Regions from separate parts of the Lysinibacillus irui genome, predicted to be linked through region 1. Evidence: riboswitches for the same ligand, from Rfam matches in the RefSeq annotation. Region 1 holds a riboswitch; the other holds the start of a gene.
What was found. Region 1 has a riboswitch for preQ1 ahead of queF (preQ(1) synthase). Riboswitches for the same ligand answer to the same signal wherever they lie in the genome.
Positions count from the first base shown of each region.

Region 2: it holds a riboswitch for preQ1, as region 1 does, so the genes downstream of both, OU989_RS02190 (QueT transporter family protein) here and queF (preQ(1) synthase) in region 1, are expected to answer to the same signal.

Region 1 is NZ_CP113527.1:4,403,810-4,408,345, forward strand. Features, by position in the region: gene queE (7-carboxy-7-deazaguanine synthase QueE) at 1-450, opposite strand, end outside; gene queD (6-carboxytetrahydropterin synthase QueD) at 443-913, opposite strand; gene queC (7-cyano-7-deazaguanine synthase QueC) at 917-1,576, opposite strand; gene queF (preQ(1) synthase) at 1,681-2,181, opposite strand; PreQ1 riboswitch class I at 2,305-2,351, opposite strand; gene OU989_RS22225 (S8 family serine peptidase) at 2,684-4,536, shown strand, end outside.
Region 2 is NZ_CP113527.1:448,838-453,373, reverse strand. Features, by position in the region: gene OU989_RS02200 (ABC transporter permease) at 1-962, opposite strand, end outside; gene OU989_RS02195 (ABC transporter substrate-binding protein) at 1,047-2,069, opposite strand; PreQ1 riboswitch class I at 2,390-2,434, shown strand; gene OU989_RS02190 (QueT transporter family protein) at 2,441-2,923, shown strand; T-box leader at 2,991-3,190, shown strand; gene trpB (tryptophan synthase subunit beta) at 3,248-4,411, shown strand; gene OU989_RS02180 (L-threonine 3-dehydrogenase) at 4,529-4,536, opposite strand, start outside.

The DNA.
Region 1 (4,536 bases):
ATTTTTAAGTTTTTCGAAGATATTTGAGAGCATCGAATAGTCCGTAGTCATTCCAGAACTAGGTGGCTTTGGTGAAATTGTCAGCTCATCAATCTCATACATCCATTTTTGCCATCTACTTCCCTGCGTTTCCACACTAACCTTTATGTTGTTTTCTTTTAAAATTGCAATGAGCTCTTGCAAATATGGATAGAGTGCAGGATTACCGCCCGAAATCGTAACAAATGAAAATCCACTGCCACCAAGACGTTTTAATTCAGACCAAATCTCTTCTGCTGTCATTTGGACAATAAGATGCTTTCCGCTACCATCCCACGTAAATGATGAATCACACCAGGAACAAGAATAATCACAGCCTGCAGTTCTTACAAACATCGTCTTCTGGCCAACTACCATTCCCTCACCTTGAATTGTTGGTCCAAAAATTTCGATAATAGGTACTTTATTCAACTTCCATCCACTCCCGTCTTGCTTCTGCAAAGCTTGTAGGAGTTTCGTAAAGCCTGATAAACTCTACACACGCACCGTTATATCTTTCATCAAGCAAGGCCTCAGTCAGCTTTTCGTAAATCCAAACAACAATGTTCTCTGCCGTCGTATTCATAGGTGGAAGTGTTTCATTTAAATAACGGTGATCCAAATGAATCTCTATTTTTTGTTTCCATATCTCTTTTATATCGCCAAAATCAATCATCAAACCACGTTCATCTGTGTAGCCACTCAGTCCTAATATGACACGATAGGTATGACCGTGCAGATTTTTACATTTCCCCTCATAATGATGTAAATGATGAGCAGCATCGAAGGTAAATTCTTTGCTTACGAGAACACGCTTTGCATGGTATTTCAATTGATTTCTTTGAATATCCTCATCTATTTTTTGGAGCCTCTCGACGATTTTATAATCTGACATGTCTTAAAACTCCTTCCTATAACTCAAATACTCATCAAGCCCTTTTTTTCGCAGGTTACACGCTGGGCATTCACCACAGCCATCTGCTATGACACCGTTATAGCAAGTTAACGTTCTTTCTCGAACAAACTCAAGCGCCCCAAGCTGATCAGCAAGCTCCCAAGTCTGTGCCTTATTCAGCCACATCAACGGTGTATCAATGACAAAAGAATCATTCATAGATAAATTTAACGTTACATTCAAGGATTTAATAAAAATATCTCGGCAATCCGGATATCCGCTAAAGTCTGTTTCACACACACCCGTTACAATATGCTTTGCTCCCACTTGGCTCGCTAAAACACCAGCAAATGAAAGAAAAAGTAGATTTCGACCAGGCACAAAAGTCGATGGAAGCTCACCATTTTCTCCGTCCTTCACCTCTATGTCTTGTCGTGTCAATGCATTCGGGGCAAGCTGATTCAGGAGTGTCATATCCAGAATGTGATGCTTGACACCAAGCTCCTTTGTTATCACCTTCGCACATTCAATTTCCAGAAGATGCCTTTGACCATAATCAAAAGTTACTGCCTCAATCTCTTTAAAACGTTCTTTTGCCCAGAACAAACATGTTGTGCTGTCCTGACCTCCACTAAATACAACAATCGCTTTTTCCTTCTTCATCCATAAAGACTCCCTTATATCGAAAAAACAGCACTCTAAGAAAAAGTGCTGCTTTCTTCTTAGTTTTTTTAAGAGGGTAGCTAAAAACCTCTTTCTTGCTTCACTTATCGATTATCAATTTTTTCTGGGTTAAGATCGTGGTTCATTAAACGATAATTGGCTATTTCTTCGTATTTAGTTCCTGGCTTCCCATAGTTACACCATGGATCGATCGAGATACCACCTCGTGGAGTAAATTTCCCCCAAACCTCTATATATCTTGGGTCAAGTAATGTAATTAAATCATTCATAATGATATTAACGCAATCCTCATGGAAATCTCCGTGATTTCTAAAACTGAATAAATACAATTTTAGTGATTTACTCTCAACAATTTTTTTATCAGGGATATACGAGATATACATCGTTGCAAAATCAGGCTGATGTGTAAGCGGACATAAACTAGTGAACTCTGGACAATTAAACTTAACGAAATAATCTCGATTGGAATGAAGATTATCTACTGCCTCCAAAACTTCAGGTGCATAATCATATGAATATTGTGTACCTTGGTTACCCAACAATGTTAAATCCTTTAGTCCTTCTTCATGACTTCGACCAGACATAAAAAAACCTCCTTGTAAAATGTTTCCCAACACTTTTCAAGAGAGGCATTACCAATCATTCTATTAAAACATAAGTAAAAACATAAAAAAGCCACGTCCGATATGGACATGGCATAATGTCATGTTTCCATAGTTTTTTATAGAGGGTATCAGCTATGAACCTCTCCCGTACAAGTCCGGGCACATTCTTTTCTTCCATATCGTACAAAAAATAATACAGAACGTCAAATAGATTTTAAAAAAATCTTTCTTATTTGTGCTTTACTAATTAAATTGACAAAATGAATATATTTCTGTAAGTCCTTTCTCATTTTAAAGTTCTATTTTTTAATTACATTACTAGGAAAATAGAATTAAAATATAATTGATAAACTAATACTTATTATCAATATTTTGGTATATTCAAATATTCCGATATTCGAATTACTACTCCTGTGATAAATTGGAATTATCACACTTTTCTGTTTAGTGTGATAATTAAATGTGGAGGGAGAAATGGGTTTTGAAAAAGTTTACGTTTATGAAGTTTTTAAGTAGTATTATAGCTTTCGTTATGGTGCTTTTTCTATTGGTTCCATTATCGAGCGCTAGTGCTGAAGAATCTAAACCATTTAAACAGGATAGTCAAAGTGAAAGTATACTTCAACTTAAGGCGGCCATCGCTGAACAGCTAAGCTTGTCTAAAGATGGTCCAACTCTTCACGAAAGCTTACAAAATGTATCAGGCAATCAAGAAGTTGCAGTCATCGTACATTTATCTGAAACGCCTGTGGCACTAGAGCAAGGAATGAGCCAGGTGAAAGGCCAAAAGTTCTCTAATGCGCGAGCAAATGAAGTACGTTCAAATGTAAAAGCTCAACAAGCAAAAGTAAAAAAAGAGTTAGCTACTAAAAATGTTCAAATGACTCAAGGCTACACATTTGATACTGTTTTAAACGGTTTTGCGGCAACAGTGAAAGCAAATGATCTCCCGAAACTGCTTTCAATAGAAGGAATTACATTAATCGAACCTGATGCAATTGTTTACGCATCAGAAGATAATACAATGAAATCATCGGAACTTATTAAGGAAGATCAATTAGAGGCCCAAATGAACACAAGTATTTCTTTCCTTGGGATCGAACAGCTGTGGAATGAAGGAATTGAAGGACAAGGAATAAAAGTAGCAGTATTAGATACTGGTATTGACGCAGATCACCCTGAATTCGCTGGAATTTACAAGGGGGGGAAAAACTTTATTCCAAATTCATCAACTTACACGAAGCCTCGAGCAGATGACGATGCATCGGAAACATTGCCTTCTGAGCGTCCTGCCGGAACACCTGAATTTAATGAAAAAGGAAGCTCGTTCTATACTTCTCACGGTACCCATGTTGCTGGAACCATTGCAGCAATCGGAGCAAACAAATTTGGTATTAAAGGAATTGCTCCAAAAGTAGACCTTTATGCTTACCGTGTTCTTGGTGCATATGGAAGTGGAGCTACATCTGGTATTGTTAAAGCAATTGAAACCGCTGTAACAGAAAAAATGGACGTTATTAACCTTTCTCTTGGTGGGGGAGCTAACTCTGAAACGGATGCTGGTTCATTTGCTATTAATAATGCAATGATGGCTGGAACAATCGGAGTAATTGCGACAGGGAACTCCGGCCCAAATCGCGGAACAATGGGCACGCCTGCAACTGCTCGTTTAGGAATTGCTGTCGGTAACACAACAAATCCTGAAACAAAGTATAACGGGGAAGTGAATGTTACTGTTGGTGACTACAACTTAACAAAACAGCTCCCATTAATGGGAACAACTTTTGGAAGGGATTTAGCAACACAGCTTCAAGGAGAATTTGACCTAGTTGCTATCCCTGGAAACGGGGAAGTAAAAGACTTTGAGGGAATCGATGTAGAAGGTAAAGTGGCATTGATCTCTCGTGGCAGTATCGCCTTTGTTGATAAAATTGCGAACGCAAAGGCAAATGGAGCAGTCGCAACAATTATTCATAACTTTGCTGGTGGAACAAATGCACCTAATATTTCAGGTACATTCCTTGGTGATTCATTTGCTTTTCTACCAACATTTGATATGTCCCAAACGGATGGCGATGCAATTCGAGCTGCATTGGCAGGCGGAACTGGAAAAGTTAGCTTTAGTCAATTTACTTCCACACAGACACTAGGAGATGAAGTAAACGATTCAAGTTCCCGTGGACCATCTACACCAAACTTTGATATTAAACCAGATGTAAGTGCACCTGGAACAAACATTATGTCAACGATTCCAATGTATAAAAAGGATTTCCCTGATGCAGATTATGCAGAAGCATATGATCGTAAAACAGGAACTTCTATGGCAACACCGCA
Region 2 (4,536 bases), 490 kb from region 1:
TTTCGTTTGCGCTCCTTAGTCTTATTGATAAATTGCGGTAAGACAAGTGCCAAAATAACGATGATTGCTGTAATTAATTTCATATCTCCTGAATCAAGGAAATCTACACGTAAAGCTAATGCTAGAATAATACGATAAATGATCGCGCCAGCAATGACTGCAAAAGTAGTACGAATAATTGTTTTTGTACCAAAAATGGCTTCACCAATAATAACCGAAGCAAGACCGATAACAATCATACCAATCCCCATACTAACATCGGAGAACTTCGAGTATTGTGCGATTAAAGCTCCAGAAAATGCGACAAGTGCATTAGAAAGTCCTAGACCTAGAATGATAAGTGTATCTGTATTTGCTGAGAAGCTACGAATCATTCGTTTATTATCACCAGTTGCTCGAATAGCAAGCCCTACCTCAGTCTTTAAGAACCAGTCTGCTAATAATTTAATTAAAATCGTGATGATTAATACGACAATCAGCACACTCCATGTACCTGGTACATGCTGAAATCCCATGCCTTTTAATAGGTTATTAAGAGCATCATCGATCCCTAAATTACTCCAAAATGTTTGAAACTTTGAAAATATCGTTTCTGAATTTAGCAGTGGAATATTCGGGCGACCTATCGTATTTTCTGCAGTAAACCCCATAATACGTAGGTTTATTGAGTACAATGCAATCATCATTAATATCCCTGATAATAGCGGATTAATCTTCCCTTTCGTGTGGAGAATTCCTGTCATACATCCAGCAATAAATCCAGCAACAATTGCCACTAAAGTCGCTAAGATTGGGTGGTAGCCAAGCAAGACCATTGTTGCTGCAGTTGCCGCCCCTGTTACAAAGCTTCCATCAACCGTTAAATCCGGAAAATCTAACACCCGAAATGTTAAATATACACCAAGTGCCATAATTGCATAGATGATTCCTTGCTCCACTGCGCCAAATAATGCTAAAAACATCGTTGAATCATCTCCTAAATCTCTTTTTTATTTATACCGCTTATAAATGAAGATAAAGCGGGGATAGTTCTCCCCCGCTTCGTTTTACTTTTCTAGAAGTTCTGCACCCCAAGAATCTTTAATTTCAATTCCTAAATCATCCGCTACCTTTTTATTGATTAGTAGTTTTAGATTTTGTGGATATTGTGCTGGTGTATCAGCAGGTGTAGCTTCACCTTTTAAAATTTTCACAGCCATTTGTCCAGCTTCATAGCCAATATCAAAATATTCGAAACCATAAGCAGCTAAACCGCCTCGTGCAACAGAGTCTAGCTCTCCTACGATAAGTGGTAATTTATTTGTGTTAGCAACATCAATAACAGATTCTAACGCAGAAACCACTGTGTTATCAGTAATAATATAGAAAGCATCTACTTTACCAATTAACGATTCTGTTGCTTGTTTCACATCTGCTGAAGTGGATGCCGAAGCTTCTACAACCGTTAAGCCTTGCTCACCCATAACTTTTTTCACTTCTGAAACTTGTGCTACAGAGTTTTGCTCACCAGCATTGTAGACCATACCCACATTCTTTGCGCCAAGCTCTTTTAGAAATGCTACTGTTTTAGAAATCGTTTCAGGATGTAAATCGATTGTACCTGTAACATTTTTTCCTGGTTTCTCCATTGATTCAATTAACTGTGCACCAACAGCATCTGTTACAGAAGTGAAGATGATTGGAATATCACTTGTAGCTGTAGCAGCTGCTTGAGCAGAAGGTGTAGAGTTAGCAAAAATTAAATCTACGTTTGCACTCACTAGATTGTTAGCAATCGTTGTGTTAAGACTGTTATCTCCTTGTGCAATTTGTGAATCATATTCAACTTTTAATCCAGCATCTTCAATTGCCTTTTTAAAGCCTTCTGTTGCTGCATTTAAAGATGGATGTTCAACAATTTGAGTAATGCCGATTTTATATGTTTTATCATCTGCATTTCCGCTCTCACTTGCGTTGTTTGATTCATTCCCTTTTGAATCCGTTGAACTAGAACCACCACTACCACAGGCAGCAAGAAGTAACACTAATCCAAATAGAAGGAATGACAGCTTTTTTACATTGCCCTTCACAAATAATCCCCCCGATTAATAACTAAAATATCTATCGCACTTTATCCAAACAAAGTGTGAATGTATCGCTATATTATCGTTATTATTGAGCCTCGTCAACAACATTATGAATGTTCTGACTTTTAAATTTAACAAAATATTTTAGCTAATCATTCAATTTGGCGCTTTAAACCGCTAAACTACGCTGTTTTAGTTATTCGTTTTCTTTTTTAACATAGTAAAAAATATTTATGACAATTTTGCGACGCTAGGTCATTGTGGACAAAGTCTGACATTTGACTTCTACTAGATATCTATAATAAAATGTTTACTTGTGTGAAAGCACCGTGGTTCGTAACCATCCCACGAAAAAAAACTAAGGAGAAATGAATATGAAGATAAAATTTTTAGCAGCAAGTGGTATTATTGCAGCTTTATATATTGCTGTGACAATGCTTGTTGCACCATTTGGTTTTACAGAAGTACAGTTCCGCGTATCCGAGATTTTTAACCATCTAGTGGCCTTTAATCCACGCTTTGCCGTAGGGATCATTATTGGAGTATTGATCTCCAATCTTTTTTCACCACTTGGCATTTACGATTTAGTGTTTGGTGTTGGTCATTCTATGATCACACTTGGACTGTTCATTTTAATCTGTAAATTTGTCAAAAATATTTGGGCACGTTTAATTATTAATACATTTTTATTTACATGCACTATGTTTATCATTGCCTTTGAACTAAACTTAGCCTTAGAGCTTCCATTCTTCTGGACTTGGCTAACAGTGGCTGCTGGTGAGTTTGTTGTGTTAGCAGTTGGTGCACCTATTATGTATGGACTAAATAAACGTCTTCACTTTAAAAATTTGATTTAACAGACGAGTCTTAGGATTCGTCTTTTTTTCTTGACACTATTCTGAAAATATTCTACAATTCTTTCTAATAAATGCAAGGAAGAAGAGTAGTAGCAAGCACTGTAACTTCAAGAGAGCTGGTGGTAGGTGCAAACCAGTAGTATGTACTTGTGAATGGACTTCAGAGCAGCCTTATCCAAATGTAAGGCCGACCCACTCCCCGTTATCGGAGTAGAAGAGCGCGCAAAAATGCGAATCAAGGTGGCACCACGGTTACTCGTCCTTTTTATGAGGATTGGAGTGGCTTTTTTTTATGGAAAAATAGTATAGAGGAGTCGAGTAAAGATGAGTACAGTAGTAGAGAAAAAAGGTTATTTTGGTGAATTTGGAGGAAGCTTTGTTCCAGAGGAGCTTCAAAATGTCTTAACTATTTTAGACGAGAATTTCCAAAAGTATAAAGATGATGAAGACTTTAAGAAAGAATTGGATTACTATTTCCGTGAATACGTTGGACGTAAATCCCCTCTTTACTTTGCAGAAAATTTAACAAAGCAATTAGGTGGCGCAAAAATTTATTTAAAACGTGAAGATCTTAACCATACAGGCTCACATAAAATCAATAATGTATTAGGCCAGATTTTACTAGCTAAACGTATGGGAGCAAATCGCGTTATTGCCGAAACAGGCGCTGGACAACATGGTGTAGCAACGGCAACTGCTTGTGCCATGTTCGGGATTGATTGCACCATTTATATGGGCTTGGAGGATACAAAACGTCAGGCATTAAATGTATTTCGTATGGAGCTTCTTGGTGCGAAAGTAGTAGCTGTTGATAAAGGGCAAGGTCGCTTAAAAGATGCTGTTGATGAAGCGTTCGCTGATTTAGTAGAAAACTATGAAACAACATTCTATTTATTAGGCTCAGCAGTTGGACCACATCCTTTCCCTTCAATGGTTAAACATTTTCAATCTGTCATTAGCCGTGAAAGTCGTGAGCAAATTTTAGCAAAGGAAGGAAAGCTTCCAACAGCCGTCCTTGCCTGTGTCGGCGGTGGTAGTAATGCCATTGGAGCATTTGCTGATTATATTGCAGATGAAAGCGTTCGTCTTATTGGAATCGAACCCGATCAAGCTGCTACATTAAACGAAGGGACGCCTGGGGAGCTACATGGCTTCAAATGTTTAGTGTTACAAGATGATGAAGGAAATCCCCTACCAACATATTCAATTGCAGCTGGTCTAGATTACCCTGGAGCAGGTCCAGAACATAGTCATTTGAAAACAATTGGCCGTGCGGAGTATGTAACTGTTACAAACGAAGAAGTTCTAGAGGCGTTTCAAGTACTTTCAAAGGTCGAAGGTATTATTCCTGCCCTTGAAAGTTCACATGCAGTTGCATATGCTCTAAAATTAGCACCAACTTTACCATCTGAGGAAAGCATTATTATTAATATCTCAGGTCGTGGTGATAAAGACGTTGAACAAGTTTTCCATATGTTAACAAAATAGTATTGTAAAAGAGCGATCTCCCTTTTTGGGACATCGCTCTTTTTACTTTATTTTAGTAAATTTCTGTAATATTATTTGCCATTAGGATTTACCTCTAAAACACTGTAGCTTACACTATTATGAAA